2 regions of the Alicyclobacillus sp. SO9 genome follow, and region 2 is predicted to be linked to the other one. Evidence: riboswitches for the same ligand, from Rfam matches in the RefSeq annotation. Region 2 holds a riboswitch; the other holds the start of a gene.
What was found. Region 2 has a riboswitch for S-adenosylmethionine ahead of metH (methionine synthase). Riboswitches for the same ligand answer to the same signal wherever they lie in the genome.
Positions count from the first base shown of each region.

Region 1: linked by a shared signal. The riboswitch ahead of GI364_RS07250 (O-acetylhomoserine aminocarboxypropyltransferase/cysteine synthase family protein) and the one ahead of metH (methionine synthase) in region 2 are both predicted to bind S-adenosylmethionine.

Region 1 is NZ_CP066339.1:1,612,667-1,619,220, forward strand. It holds gene GI364_RS07235 (thioredoxin family protein) at 1-25, shown strand, start outside; gene GI364_RS07240 (acyl-CoA dehydrogenase family protein) at 91-1,266, shown strand; gene GI364_RS07245 (acetate--CoA ligase) at 1,491-3,047, shown strand; SAM riboswitch class I at 3,159-3,271, shown strand; gene GI364_RS07250 (O-acetylhomoserine aminocarboxypropyltransferase/cysteine synthase family protein) at 3,413-4,699, shown strand; gene GI364_RS07255 (homoserine dehydrogenase) at 4,745-5,764, shown strand; gene GI364_RS07260 (hypothetical protein) at 5,786-6,202, opposite strand; gene GI364_RS07265 (DJ-1/PfpI family protein) at 6,186-6,554, opposite strand, start outside.
Region 2 is NZ_CP066339.1:2,526,339-2,532,892, reverse strand. It holds gene GI364_RS11635 (bifunctional homocysteine S-methyltransferase/methylenetetrahydrofolate reductase) at 1-728, opposite strand, end outside; gene metH (methionine synthase) at 751-4,194, opposite strand; SAM riboswitch class I at 4,353-4,457, opposite strand; gene GI364_RS11625 (LysM peptidoglycan-binding domain-containing protein) at 4,778-5,230, opposite strand; gene lexA (transcriptional repressor LexA) at 5,433-6,080, shown strand; gene GI364_RS11615 (hypothetical protein) at 6,155-6,301, shown strand.

The sequences.
Region 1 (6,554 bases), 910 kb from region 2:
GTCAAAATTAGCAGCCAACGTTTGAGTTTCCATACCCGCATCTTGAGGCGCTGTGCTGCGGACGTCTACTAATCGCAATGGGGGGATTTGATGCCGGGAGACCAGTGGTTTGTTCGAAATCGGGAAGAACAAGACCGTCATGGATTGATTCAGCAGGTTGCAACAGAATTCAGCAAAACGGCACCGCAGTATGATGAGGCAGGTACATTTCCTCATGAGCACATCAACCGGTTGCGAGAAATTGGCTATGTCAGTTGGACTACACCGCGAAAATACGGGGGCAAGGAGATTAGCCTCTATGAAATGCTGTTACACCAGGAGCAGCTTGCCCGAGGGGATGGTTCGACCGCCCTTGCGATGGGCTGGCACATGGGAATGATGCTGAATCTGCGAGCCAGCCTTGCTTTTCCTGAAGAAATTTTTGCGGAAGTGGCGAGGAGTGTTGTGGAGAAGGGAGCTCTGATTAACAGTTGTGCTTCTGAACCCGCAACCGGGAGTCCGAGCAGAGGGGGGCGCCCTCAGACCACTGCTCGCAAGGTGGATGGAGGATACATCATCAACGGCCGCAAGACCTTCAGTACACTGAGCCCAGCTTTGGACTGGATTTTGGTAACAGCCGGTCTTGAAGGGGAGACGGGTATCGGCGAGTTTCTGCTGACAAAGAAGGACATCCGAATTGTTGAAACCTGGAATGTACTGGGTATGCGCGCAACCGGGAGTCACGATATTGTCATGGAAGAGGTCTTTGTACCGGACGACTACCTAATATCCACATTGGAAGCCGGAGAGCCGAAAAAACGCAACCAAGACGGCGGCGGATGGCTGTTGCATGTTCCCGCGTGCTACATGGGCGTAGCCCTAAATGCACGGGATATTGCTGTGAGATATGCGGCTAGTTACCAGCCGAACAGTCTACCTCACCCGATTTCCGAGGTCGACCACATTCAATCTAAACTTGGCGCCATGGAACTGAAACTGCTTTCTGCCAGAACCTTGATGTACGATTTGGCCAGTCGTTGGGATGATGCAGGAGAAGCAGAGCGCCGCAGCCTTCGCCCGCAATTCGGCGCAGTTAAGACGTTTACAACCAACGCTGCTATGGAAGTCGTGGACCTTGCCATGCGCGTGGTTGGTGCGCGGAGCTTGTGGAAAGATATGACTTTGGAACGGTTGTATCGGGATGTTAGAGCGGGCCTGCATAATCCGCCAATGGACGATGTAGTATACAAGTCACTCACAAAGGAAGCCATTCGCGAGTTGACGTAGCAGCGAATATCAGACGAGGAATTGAGACGAATGCTGATTTGAGGGAGTTGCAGACACGGTTTGGCAACCGCTGTCCGACTCCCTCGTTGTCGGTTGACCCAAAATGTCGGATTTTTCTCAATACTAATTTGTCATTGTATTCTCTGAATGTTTCATACCATGTTATGATAAGTGACATATAGAAGACAGGTTGCACTTTTACATTTGCTCAAGGGGGAATCTTAGTGGGATACAATTTCGCGGCTGAAGTGGATAAAATTTCTCATTCAACGCCGGACAAGCGGGCCGTCCTTTGTGTGGACGAACAAGGAAACAAATCGGAACTAACGTACTTACAATTGCGGCATGAGACAAATCGACTGGCCAGAGGTCTGATGGCGGATGGTATTCAAAAAGGCAGCCGTGTTATCGTACTGCTTCCGCGGGGCATAAATCCCTATATTGTCTACTTGTCACTGTGGAAGATTGGTGCGACGGTTATGCCAGGTTCTGAGATGCTGCGCGGCGGAGACATTCGCTACCGGGTCAACCATGCGCAGGCAAACGTCGTCATTGCAGACCATACCTTGACCGAACAGGTGGATAAGATTCGTCAGGAATGTCCAAGTCTCGAAAAGTTTTATACATCAGGCGGTGAAGTAGACGGATGGGAGCCGCTTTTTCGTCTCAGTGACAATCAATCGACAGAGGACGTATTAGTGGAAACCAAGGATGAGGACATTGCAATCTTGTCTTATACCAGCGGTACAACCGGAGGTCCAAAAGGTGTGGTCCACAGCTACGCATGGCCACGCGAACACCTGGCTGTTGCCGGTACCTACTGGTTTGACGCGGTTCCCGACGATGTTGCATGGGCTACGGCGGGACCTGGCTGGGCCAAGTGGATTTGGAGTCCGTTCGTATCCATTCTCGGCAATGGTGCCACTGCTTTTGTATACCAAGGACGGTTTAAACCGGAAACGTATTTGACGCTGATGCAGGACAACGGGGTCTCCCTGTTGTGTGCTACACCGACTGAATACCGTTTGATGGCAAAAGTAAAGGACTTAAGTGCGTACAGCTTGTCTCTTCGCTCCGCTGTTTCTGCCGGGGAGCCGCTCAACCGTGAAGTGATTGATACCTTCCGTCGAGAATTTGACGTTACAGTCCGAGACGGCTACGGTCAGACTGAAAACAGTCTGCTGGTTGGTACCTTGCGAGACATGGAAGCAAGACCGGGATCGATGGGGACACCGTTCCCAGGCACCAGAGTCAGTATCGTACGGGATGACGGTACGGAAGCAGATGTAGGAGAAATTGGACACATTGCTGTTCACAAGTCATTTCCGGCTTTGTTTAAAGGCTATCTTGAAGACGAAGCGCGGACACAGAAAGCGTTCATTGGAGAATGGTACATTACGGGGGACAAAGGCAGAAGGGATGATGACGGCTACTTTTGGTTTGAAGGGCGCTCTGACGACATTATTATCTCGTCTGGATATACGATTAGACCTTTTGAGGTCGAAGACGCGCTTGTAAAGCACCCCAAAGTGGCAGAGTGTGCGGTAGTTGCCAGTCCGGATTCAGAGCGGGGGCACATCGTAAAAGCCTATGTCATTCTGCGTGATGCAGACGATGCAAAAGACCCCAATCTTGTTGAAGAACTTCAAAATCATGTGAAGACGACTACGGCTCCCTACAAGTACCCGCGTTCAGTAGTTTTTGTCGACTCGCTGCCGAAGACGACCAGCGGTAAAATTCGGAGAATTGAACTGAGACAAATGGAAGATGCAAACAAGTAACAGGAGTGATAGTGCAGCATAAATCTCTCTGGTTATCATGACCATTTCTATTGACAGTACAAAAAGAACGATGCTATAGTGTTAGGAATTCAATTGAATAGTTACTGGCAACTCTTATCCAGAGCGGCGGAGGGACTGGCCCGATGAAGCCCGGCAACCACCATACATCACTGTATGGAGAGGTGCTAAATCCTGCAGGACGTTAATGTCTTGAGAGATGAGAGAGGCGAGTTGGGTTTTATAGCCGCTCCCTCTCGGAGCGGTTTTTTGCGTACTTGTGCGTGTTATCCGCTCAAAATCGAATGTGGCTGGCATTTGAACAAAAATGCGGGACCAACAGAGTTTTGGAAGAGGAGAGATGGAATATGGGAGAAACAAAGCGGGGATTTGAAACAAATGCATTACATGCAGGATTTAACTACGATGCTGCAACAAATGCAGTGGCTGTGCCTATCTATCAGACAACGTCCTATCAATTTGAGGATACGCAGCACGCTGCAGACTTGTTTGCCCTGAAGCAGGAAGGGAATATCTATACCAGAATTATGAATCCCACGCAGGATGTCTTTGAGAAACGAATTGCCGCCTTGGAGGACGGTGTTGGCGCCCTGGCTGTATCTTCCGGTCAAGCTGCCATTACCCTCTCCATTCTGAACATTGCAGAGGCGGGTCATCACATTGTCAGTTCCTCAAACCTTTACGGTGGCACATACAACCTGTTCAATGTAACGTTGCGCAGACTCGGGATTGACGTGACGTTTGTCAACGCTGGGAATTTGGAAGAAGTAGAAGCGGCCATTCAACCCAACACAAAGCTGGTCTACACAGAAACAATAGGCAACCCCAGTATTGATGTGGCAGACTTCAAAGGGCTCTCTAAAGTTGCTCACAGCCATGGTGTGCCGCTGTTTGTGGACAATACCTTTGCTACTCCGTATCTGTGCCAACCTTTTCATTATGGAGCAGATATTGTTATCCACTCTGCAACCAAATTTATTGGCGGACACGGAACGAGTATTGGCGGTGTCATCGTGGATTCTGGCAAGTTCGACTGGGACAACGGACGTTTTCCTGGGCTGACCGAACCGGACGAAAGTTACCACGGTGTCTCCTATGTTCGTGATGTGGGGGCGCCTGCGTTTATTACGAAAGCGAGGGTACAGTTGCTGAGAGACCTCGGGCCGGCGATTAGTCCGTTTAACACCTTCCTGTTGCTGCAGGGACTGGAAACACTGGCACTGCGGATGGAACGTCACTCCGAAAACGGTCTTCGAGCTGCAGAATTTTTGGAGGCACATGCGGCAGTTGAATGGGTTCGGTATCCAGGACTGGCCAGTAGTTCGAGCTATACTCTGGCACAGGAGTACCTGCCAAAAGGACAAGGAGCAATTCTGACATTCGGTATCAGAGGCGGGGTTGAGGCAAGGGCTGCGTTTATCGACAGCCTCGAGCTCATTAAGAATCTGGCGAATGTAGGAGATGCCAAGAGTCTGGTGATTCACCCAGCGAGCACAACGCATCAGCAGCTATCCGAAGAGGAACAGAAAGCTTCTGGCGTTGCTCCAAACATGATTCGTTTGTCCGTGGGAATTGAAACATCTGCCGATATCCTGGCGGATTTACAACAGGCCCTCGACAAGGCAGTCAAGTAGCGGAAAGTGACGAAAAAGTACGACGCTAGACAAAGGAGAGAAATCGTGAAGCCAATTCGAATTGGATTATTGGGCTGCGGCGTTGTCGGAACCGGTGTCGTCCGAGTTTTGCAGCAAAATCGTGAGCGGATTGAAGCAGTATTTGGGAGGCCCGTTGAAATTGAGAAGATAGCTGTAGCCGACTTAACTCGTCCGCGCATGTCCTTTGTACCTGTAGCTAAGTTGTGTGATGACTGGAAGCGTGTTTGTACTGATGACAACATTGACGTAATCATCGAAGTCATGGGCGGCCAGACTGCGGCCAAAGACGCTGTCTCCGTTGCATTACAGCACGGGAAACATGTGGTGACCGCGAATAAGGAACTGCTTTCAACCCAAGGCGGGGCTCTTTATGAGCTTGCAAGAAGCCGAAATGTGAGATTGGAATGCGAAGCCAGTGTTCTCGGCGGGATTCCGGCTCTGCACACTTTAGAGACTTATTTTCGTGTGAATCAGATTCGCAAACTGCGGGGAATTGTGAATGGAACATCGAATTACATCTTGACGAAAATGCACGCCGACGGGACAGAGTTTGCAGAGGCGCTGGCTGAGGCACAAGAGTTGGGATACGCTGAGCCGGATGCGACCATGGACATCGAAGGGTTGGACGCGTCATTTAAATTGCAGATCTTGGCGAAGTACGTGTCCAAAACGGTGACTATTGCAGAATTCAAAGCACAACCGTCAGGTATTTCACAAGTCACACAGCAGGACATTCAGCAAGCTCTGGCGCAAGGCAAAAGGATAAAACACGTTGTCAGCGCTGAATTTGCTGCAGACGGCTGCATTACCTCAATGCATGTCGGACCGCAGCTGCTATCGTCAGATGATGTGCTGTATCACGTGAACGGAGTGCAAAATGCGCTGGAACTGTCGGGAGACATTGTCGGTGACATACTCCTCTCAGGTCCAGGAGCGGGTGCATTACCCACAGCCAGCGCTATTGTCGAAGACCTCGCGAAAGTCTATCCAACCCACCTGCGGTGCTTAGGGAATTCTTCTGTCATGAGTGTCGGCAGTCGTTAGCAGTCTCATGCTTCCACGTTGTCATCCCGACGGTTGTCTCGAAGCATTGATAAATGTGATGAAACCAGACCTGCCGTCGGGATTGACATGGATGATGGATGCATTGTAGGTCTTTGCGCCAAACTCAGCTTTTCCGGCAGTGGAAAAATCCTGTCCGGAAGCGCTGCTGGCTATTTTGGTGCCAGCATCGAACTTGCCCTTGATTTGTCCTTTGTATCGAACGAAAACTTCATATGTGTGATGTTTCGTTTGCACCAGACTCCAACTCGGGGAATTGGCAGTTAGCGGTGCGCCTGTGGCAACCGGAAGCCTAATCTGTTGTCCGTGGATGTACTGTTGCAAAGGTGCGGGCAAGATAACTGGCGCACGATGCCGCAAGACAGCAAATGCCGCAATCACCAGCGCCATTAACACAATTTGCTTAAGGAATTTGGTCATCAACCTTCGCCCCAATTCGCCGGCACACTTCAAGTGTAAATTCAACGTGTGCCATGCCTTTTGCCGTAATGAAGTTGCCGTCGGTGCAGACGTCTTCGTCCACCAGCATACTCTTGCTGAAAACAGACAACCATTCATCGACTGTTTCACGTTCGGCCGCAAAACGTCTTCCGCCGAGGAGACCTGCTGCCCCTAAATAAACAGATGCAGAACAGCTTGCCGCAATCCAGCCGCCTTGACCGTCAAATTGCCGCAGAAATCTATGGAGACCTGCGTTTGCAACCGTTGTCGGTTGAATTTCTCCTCCGGCTATAAGGAGAAGGTCGAAGTCGCGGGGAGCGACTGAAGTCAG
Region 2 (6,554 bases):
ATGCCTGCATTCGGGTATGCTGCATAACCCACAGTCTCATTAAGCGAAAGTTCAGCATAGCTGCGTGCAATTCCTTCCGGTCCCAGACGGCAGTTCAATCCAACGACGTCTGCGCCGGCCTCAATTAATTTGGGGAAAGCCTCAACCAGATGTACCCCGTCCCGGGTCACACCCACGACCTCAGGGGACAGATTTGCAATTATTGGTAAATTTGTGAGTTCACGCGCAGTTGTAACAGCCAGCAGTAATTCGTTCAAGTCAGCAAAGGTCTCCAATAGCAGACCATCCGGTTGCTCCAGCAATAGAGCTTGCATTTGCTCTGAAAACGCGCCGCCCAGTTTCGCTTTGCTCTCTGCGTCCCAAGTCATTAGACCCGGCGTTAGACCGACAATGGATCCGATGGTTCCAAAAACTCGTACGTCTCCTGTTGCCGCCTTTCTTGCAATGTCCACGGCAGCCCGGTTAATGTCCTGCACCCTGTCCGCCAACTGATACCTGTCAAGACCGGCCGCATGACCGCTGAATGTATTTGTTTGAATAATATTGGCACCAGCACTGACGTATTCTCTGTGCACCTGTTCAACAAGCCATGGCTTTGAAATGCAAAGCTCTTCATAGCACGTACGGACGGGCACTCCCATCTGATGCAAAAGGGTAGCCATTGCACCGTCGCCCACGACTCTGTTGTGCGCTATCCACTCTCTAAACTCCGCTCTGCTAGCCGTCATGTCTTCTCCTCTCACCTTAACCTTACTCATCACTCGAATCCACGTTAAAGTATCTGGCTTCAGGATGTGAAAACACTAAAGCTGACACACTGGCTTCGGGATCCATCATATATCCGTCTGTCAGCTCGACCCCAATCTCTTCAGGTCGAAGCAATTGGAACAGTTTGCTTTGGTCTGCCAGGTCAGGACAAGCAGGATAGCCAAAGGAGACACGAATCCCCTGATATTTGGCAATGAATCTCTCACGCATGGTCATGTCTGAAGCATCGGGAAACCCCCACCTGTCGCGGAGCACGCGGTGCAATCGCTCAGCAAAAGCCTCCGCGAGCTCCAGCGCAGTCGCCTGAAGCGTATGGGATTCCAAATACTTCCCTGCATCCTTCAGTGCGTTCGCCTCAAAGCGGATTCCAGTGCCGACTGTAACAGCCATCATTGCAACGTAGTCCATGACGCCAGATGACTTTGGACGAACAAAATCTGACAGACAAAGATACGGAGGTTTAGCTTGACGGATGAATTCAAACGTCTGCAACACGGTATCCGAGTCTTCCGGATGGTATATCAGCAGTCTGTCTCCTTCAGACTGTGCCGGGAAGAAACGATAAACAGCATGTGCCCGGAGACTGCTTTTACTGAAATCATCAATGAGACGATTGACCAAGTCCAGTAGCTCTGTCGCCTTGTCATCACCAGATGCCAACAGCTTTTCTACATTACCCCTTACACCGAGGTGTTTTCCTAGCAACATTTGCAAATTGAGATAGGGTCGCAGTTCACTGACTGGATAATCCCGAAGAATGTGTCTCTCTACATCGGGAGGCGTAAAAACAGGTGCATTTCTGTCAATATCCGATATTCTCTGCGCCCCTGGCACTATGGGTTCGGCCACACTTTTCTTGTCAGAGGCGGAGTCCCACTCCTGTTTTTGCTGGCGATTTTTCTCCACCAGTGCTTTCCGCCCATCCTCGCGGATCACTTGGTTTGCGATAGCCAATCCATCCATTGCATCCTTTGCATAAAAGACTTGGTCATGGTATTTCGGTGCAATTTTATTTAAAGTAAATTTCTTTGTCAGAGCTGCACCGCCGACCAGTACAGGAATATCAATATCTGCGTGAGAGAGTTCTTCTGCAGTAACCACCATTTGCTGGGCAGACTTTACGAGCAGGCCGGACAAACCAACCAAATTCGGCCGATACGTCCGAATTGCTTCAATCAGTTGCTCCGGTGCCACCTTGATGCCCAGGTTCTGTACCTGAAAGCCGTTGTTGGACAAAATAATGTCCACCAGATTCTTTCCGATGTCGTGGACATCCCCTTTTACGGTGGCCAGCAACACCGTTCCCTTATTGGATGTCTCCGAGTGTTCCATCTTAGGTTCCAAGAACGCAACTGCGGCCTTCATCACCTCGGCACTTTGCAGCACTTCTGCGACAATCAATTCATTATCATTGAACAGCCTCCCAACCTCATTCATCCCGGTCATCAGCGGTCCATTAATGATTTCAAGCGGCTTAAGCCGATGAAGCATCTCGGTTAGGTCTTCCAACAAACCTTCTTTGCTGCCGTCCACAACGTATCGCGACAGGCGTTCTTCGACAGGCAATGAATTCACCGGCGTGACACGCTCAGTTTTTTTCTCGCGATAAAAACCCGTAAACTCCTGGACAATTTCATCACTTGTCTCAAATAAGATGCGTTGTGACAGCGCACGTTCGTCTTCCGAAATAGAAGCAAACCGTTGTAATTTCTCAGAATTTACAATCGCATAATCTAAGCCCGCTTTCGTCGCGTGATAGAGGAAAACAGCATTCAACACTTCTCTTCCAGCGGGTGGAAGGCCAAAAGACACGTTGCTTACGCCGAGAATGGTACTGCATTTGGGAAATCGTTTTTTAATCTCAGCGATTGCTGCAACGGTTTCTTCAGCGGCTCCAAGGTAGTTTGCGTCGCCCGTTCCAACCGGAAATGTAAGGGGATCGAAGATGATGTCTTCTTCTGCAAATCCCAGTTGCCGGAGAAGTCGAACGGAGCGCTCTGCAACCTCCACTTTTCGCTCGCACGTCACGGCCATTCCAGTTTCATCAATGGTTCCCACCACAAGAGCGGTTCCATACTGCATCGCCAATCGAGCAAAACGGAAAAAGCGGGCCTCACCGTCCTCTAAATTGGTGGAATTGAGAATACTCTTGCCCTGTGCGTACTTTAGTGCCAATTCGGCAACGCTGGCATCTGTAGAATCAATCATCAGAGGCACTTTCACACGTTTTGTGACATGCTGCATAAAGCGCTCCATGTCTCTGGACTCGTCTCTATCCGGGTCTGCTACACAGATATCGATTACTTGAGCACCCGCCTTTACCTGTGCCCGTGCAATCTCCGCGGCTGTGTCGAACTCATCGTCAGCAATCAGTCTGCGAAACTTTCTCGATCCAATCACGTTTGTGCGTTCGCCCACAATCACGGGACGATTATCTTCCTCAAGCACCAATGGTTCCAGACCTGACACGGCTGCTTTACCGAAGTTCACAGGAACCCTTGCTCTTTTGCCCGTCATCGACCTGCGCAGTTTTTCAATGTGTTCAGGAGTGGTGCCACAGCATCCACCAACAAAGTTCAACCAACCGTGATTCGCGAAGTCTTCCAGTTTTGCTGAAAAGCTGTTTGGCGTCTCGTGATAATTTCCTTCCTCATCAGGCATGCCGGCATTGGGATAACAGCTGACTCCACATTCAGCCAGATCGGACAGGGCTCGAACGTGATCGCGCATGAATTCGGGGCCTGTTGCACAATTCAGACCCACTGCCAGAGGTTTTAAGTGAGCTACAGACAAGTAGAAGGCTTCAATGGTTTGCCCTGCCAGAGTGGTTCCCATGGGCTCAATCGTTCCAGAAATGACAACAGGCACTTCTTTGTCCGTCTGTTCAAAAGCAGCTTGAATGCCGACGCTTGCAGCCTTCACATTCAGTAAGTCTTGGGAAGTCTCGAGTACCAGCAGATCCACTCCGCCCTCTATCAATCCCTGTGCCTGCACAGCATAAGCCTGTGCAAGCTCATCAAAGGTCGCACCTCCAGTCACGGACAAACTCTTGGTAGTCGGCCCCATTGCACCTGCCACAAAACGCGGCCACTCAGTGGTTGAATAACGGGCAGCTGCTGCAACAGCCAGTTCTGCCGCTTTACGACTAAGCTCCATAGCTCGGTGCCCCAAACCGTATTCCGCAAGCACCAACGGCGTCGATCCAAAACTGTTGGTCTCAATTACATCAGAGCCGGCGTCTAAGTACTGTTCATGTATGGATTGAATCAGTTCTGGACGGGTCAGGCACAAGTATTCGTTACATCCCTCGTACTGTGCGCCGCCAAAGTCCTCTGCAGAAAGGTCAAATGACTGAATCAGCGTGCCCATTGCACCGTCAAACAACAGAATTCTCTCTTTCATCAAATCAGCCAAACGTGAGTCCATGTAGCAATCCTTTCTCTCTCGGAAAAGCCAGGTTCTGCTTTCTTACAAACGAGCTTAATGTGTCAGCGAGCCATGTGCCCGGACTCACTGAAAACAACTACAGAGAAGTACAGATGCAATAAAAAAAACGCCCCAGGGCGTCTACTTCAATCTAAACGCCCTTATCTCTCGGGAAAGTCTCCCCGCAGGATTTAGCACCTTGTGTACGATCCACCGGTTGCCGGGCTTCATCGGGCCAGTCCCTCTGCCGCTCACGATAAGAGTCAAAACTATTCAATTTCTGCCCATCATCTCGTGGGAGAGTTCTTGCCCAAACATCGAAAGCAGCGGGTACCATGCACACTTTTGTGCATTATACCATCAACATCAAGCTAGTGCCTAGTCGAATTTTGATAATTCTTGCATCATTCGAACGCAGACCTGCTCCTTCTTTGACCGCGCCTTCGCCTCGCCCTTGGTAGGTGTCACTTCATTTCAGTTCCAGTACCTCAGTCTCGTAACCTTCAGTTTCGCTACCCTCAGTTCCCTTACCCCTGTGCATTCCGTGTCTCTCTCCCTGCCGTGTACTACGGTATAGGCGCTGTCAGCGCCGGGGAAGTTTCAGAACTTCACCTGGATAGATGTAATCTGTACCATTAATATGATTTAGATTTAGAATTTGTGCAATAACCACGCGCGGATCACGCTGTGGCACTTTCTGACTGGCCACGGACCACAAAGTATCACCAGACTTTACCCTATATGAAGTGGTTGTTGACTGAGCAGATACCAATCCGTTCCACGCGTAAAGCACCACCAAAACTCCCACGAACCAGAAAACAGACCGTCTTACCCAACTGCTATATGTACCCTTCTGCTGTCTCGCCACTCTGAGACTTCTTCTCACTCCATCTGTTCGTTTTGATTCTCGTCCGCCGGCGTGAAACTCCTCGTGAACCCTTCCTAACCCTGAAACCTTTACTGCCAACACCTTTTTTCCTTTCTTCCACGTTCCATGACTTGTTTGACCATTGTAAGGAACACAGGTTACTGCCATATATATCATCCTCCTAATAGAAGTAGCTGTGTCTTCTGGTTAGATGCGAACACACGTTCTCTATACCGAAAGATATCATACGAACATATGTTCTGTCAAACGGCCGCAAGTTGATAAAGAGGAGAACACAGGTTCCGAACATACGTTTGCATCCTTGGCGACTTTTGTGCTAGATTAGAAGGGAATTAAGTGAGACAGGAGGATGATTATGGGCCGTTTAACAGCGAGACAAGCTGCGATTTTGGAATTCATTGAGACGAGTGTCCGACAACATGGATATCCTCCATCCGTAAGGGAGATTGGAGAGGCTGTGGGACTGGCATCGAGTTCCACAGTTCATGGACATCTAGCTCGCCTTGAGGCGAAGGGGTATTTACGCCGTGATCCAACTAAGCCTCGCACAATCGAACTACTCACAGGTGCGGTCTCAAATACGGTCTCCGTGCCGGAATCCCTGCCGACCCATGAGCATGCCGTGATGGCTCCGGTTATTGGTAAAGTGACAGCTGGACAACCTATCACTGCAGTAGAAAACATAGAAGACTACTTTCCCGTGCCGGCGCAAATGGCTAAGGGTTATGAGGTGTTTTTGTTACGTGTTCAGGGAGACAGTATGATTGAAGCGGGTATTTTGAACGGAGACTTCGTCATTGTGCGCAAGCAGGAAACTGCACAGAACGGAGACATTGTAGTCGCAATGACTGAGGAAGATGAAGCAACGATTAAGCGGTTTTTTAGAGAACGCGACCACATTCGACTTCAACCGGAAAACAGCGCATTGGAACCACTAAGGTACCGCAATGTAAAGATCCTCGGACTGGTCATTGGTGTGTTTCGAAGTTTCGATTAGAATTTCTAACACACCAATTCCCTGTCATCTGAAACTGGGTACTCCATGTTTTCTCTGTGTAAAGGAGTCCCAATGTGTACACACATAGTTCAAACCTACAGCCGATTGGACTGCACGATGACGAGCTCTTCGCGCACTCATCCCAACTTCAGCTAGCAATTCTCGCAATGCTTGAGGAAGTACCACAGTTGGGAACTCGTCAACAATTGGTTGTTGAATAATACCGCACTGCTGCCGCTGCTTGTACGCTGAAAACCAATTGCAACGACACTCAGTGTTCGAGTGGTTAAGATTGATGACAAGCTGATTGCCCGCAGCAAGGCCGAAAGACAGTACATCCACACCACAATCACTGCGCTGAGACTATATGCCTTGTCACGACCGATATACCCAGCGACAAAAGAGCCGCCAATGGACAAAACACTACCTAAAGCGAATACAATTGAGACAGGTGTCGGTGTAGGGCAATCGTTA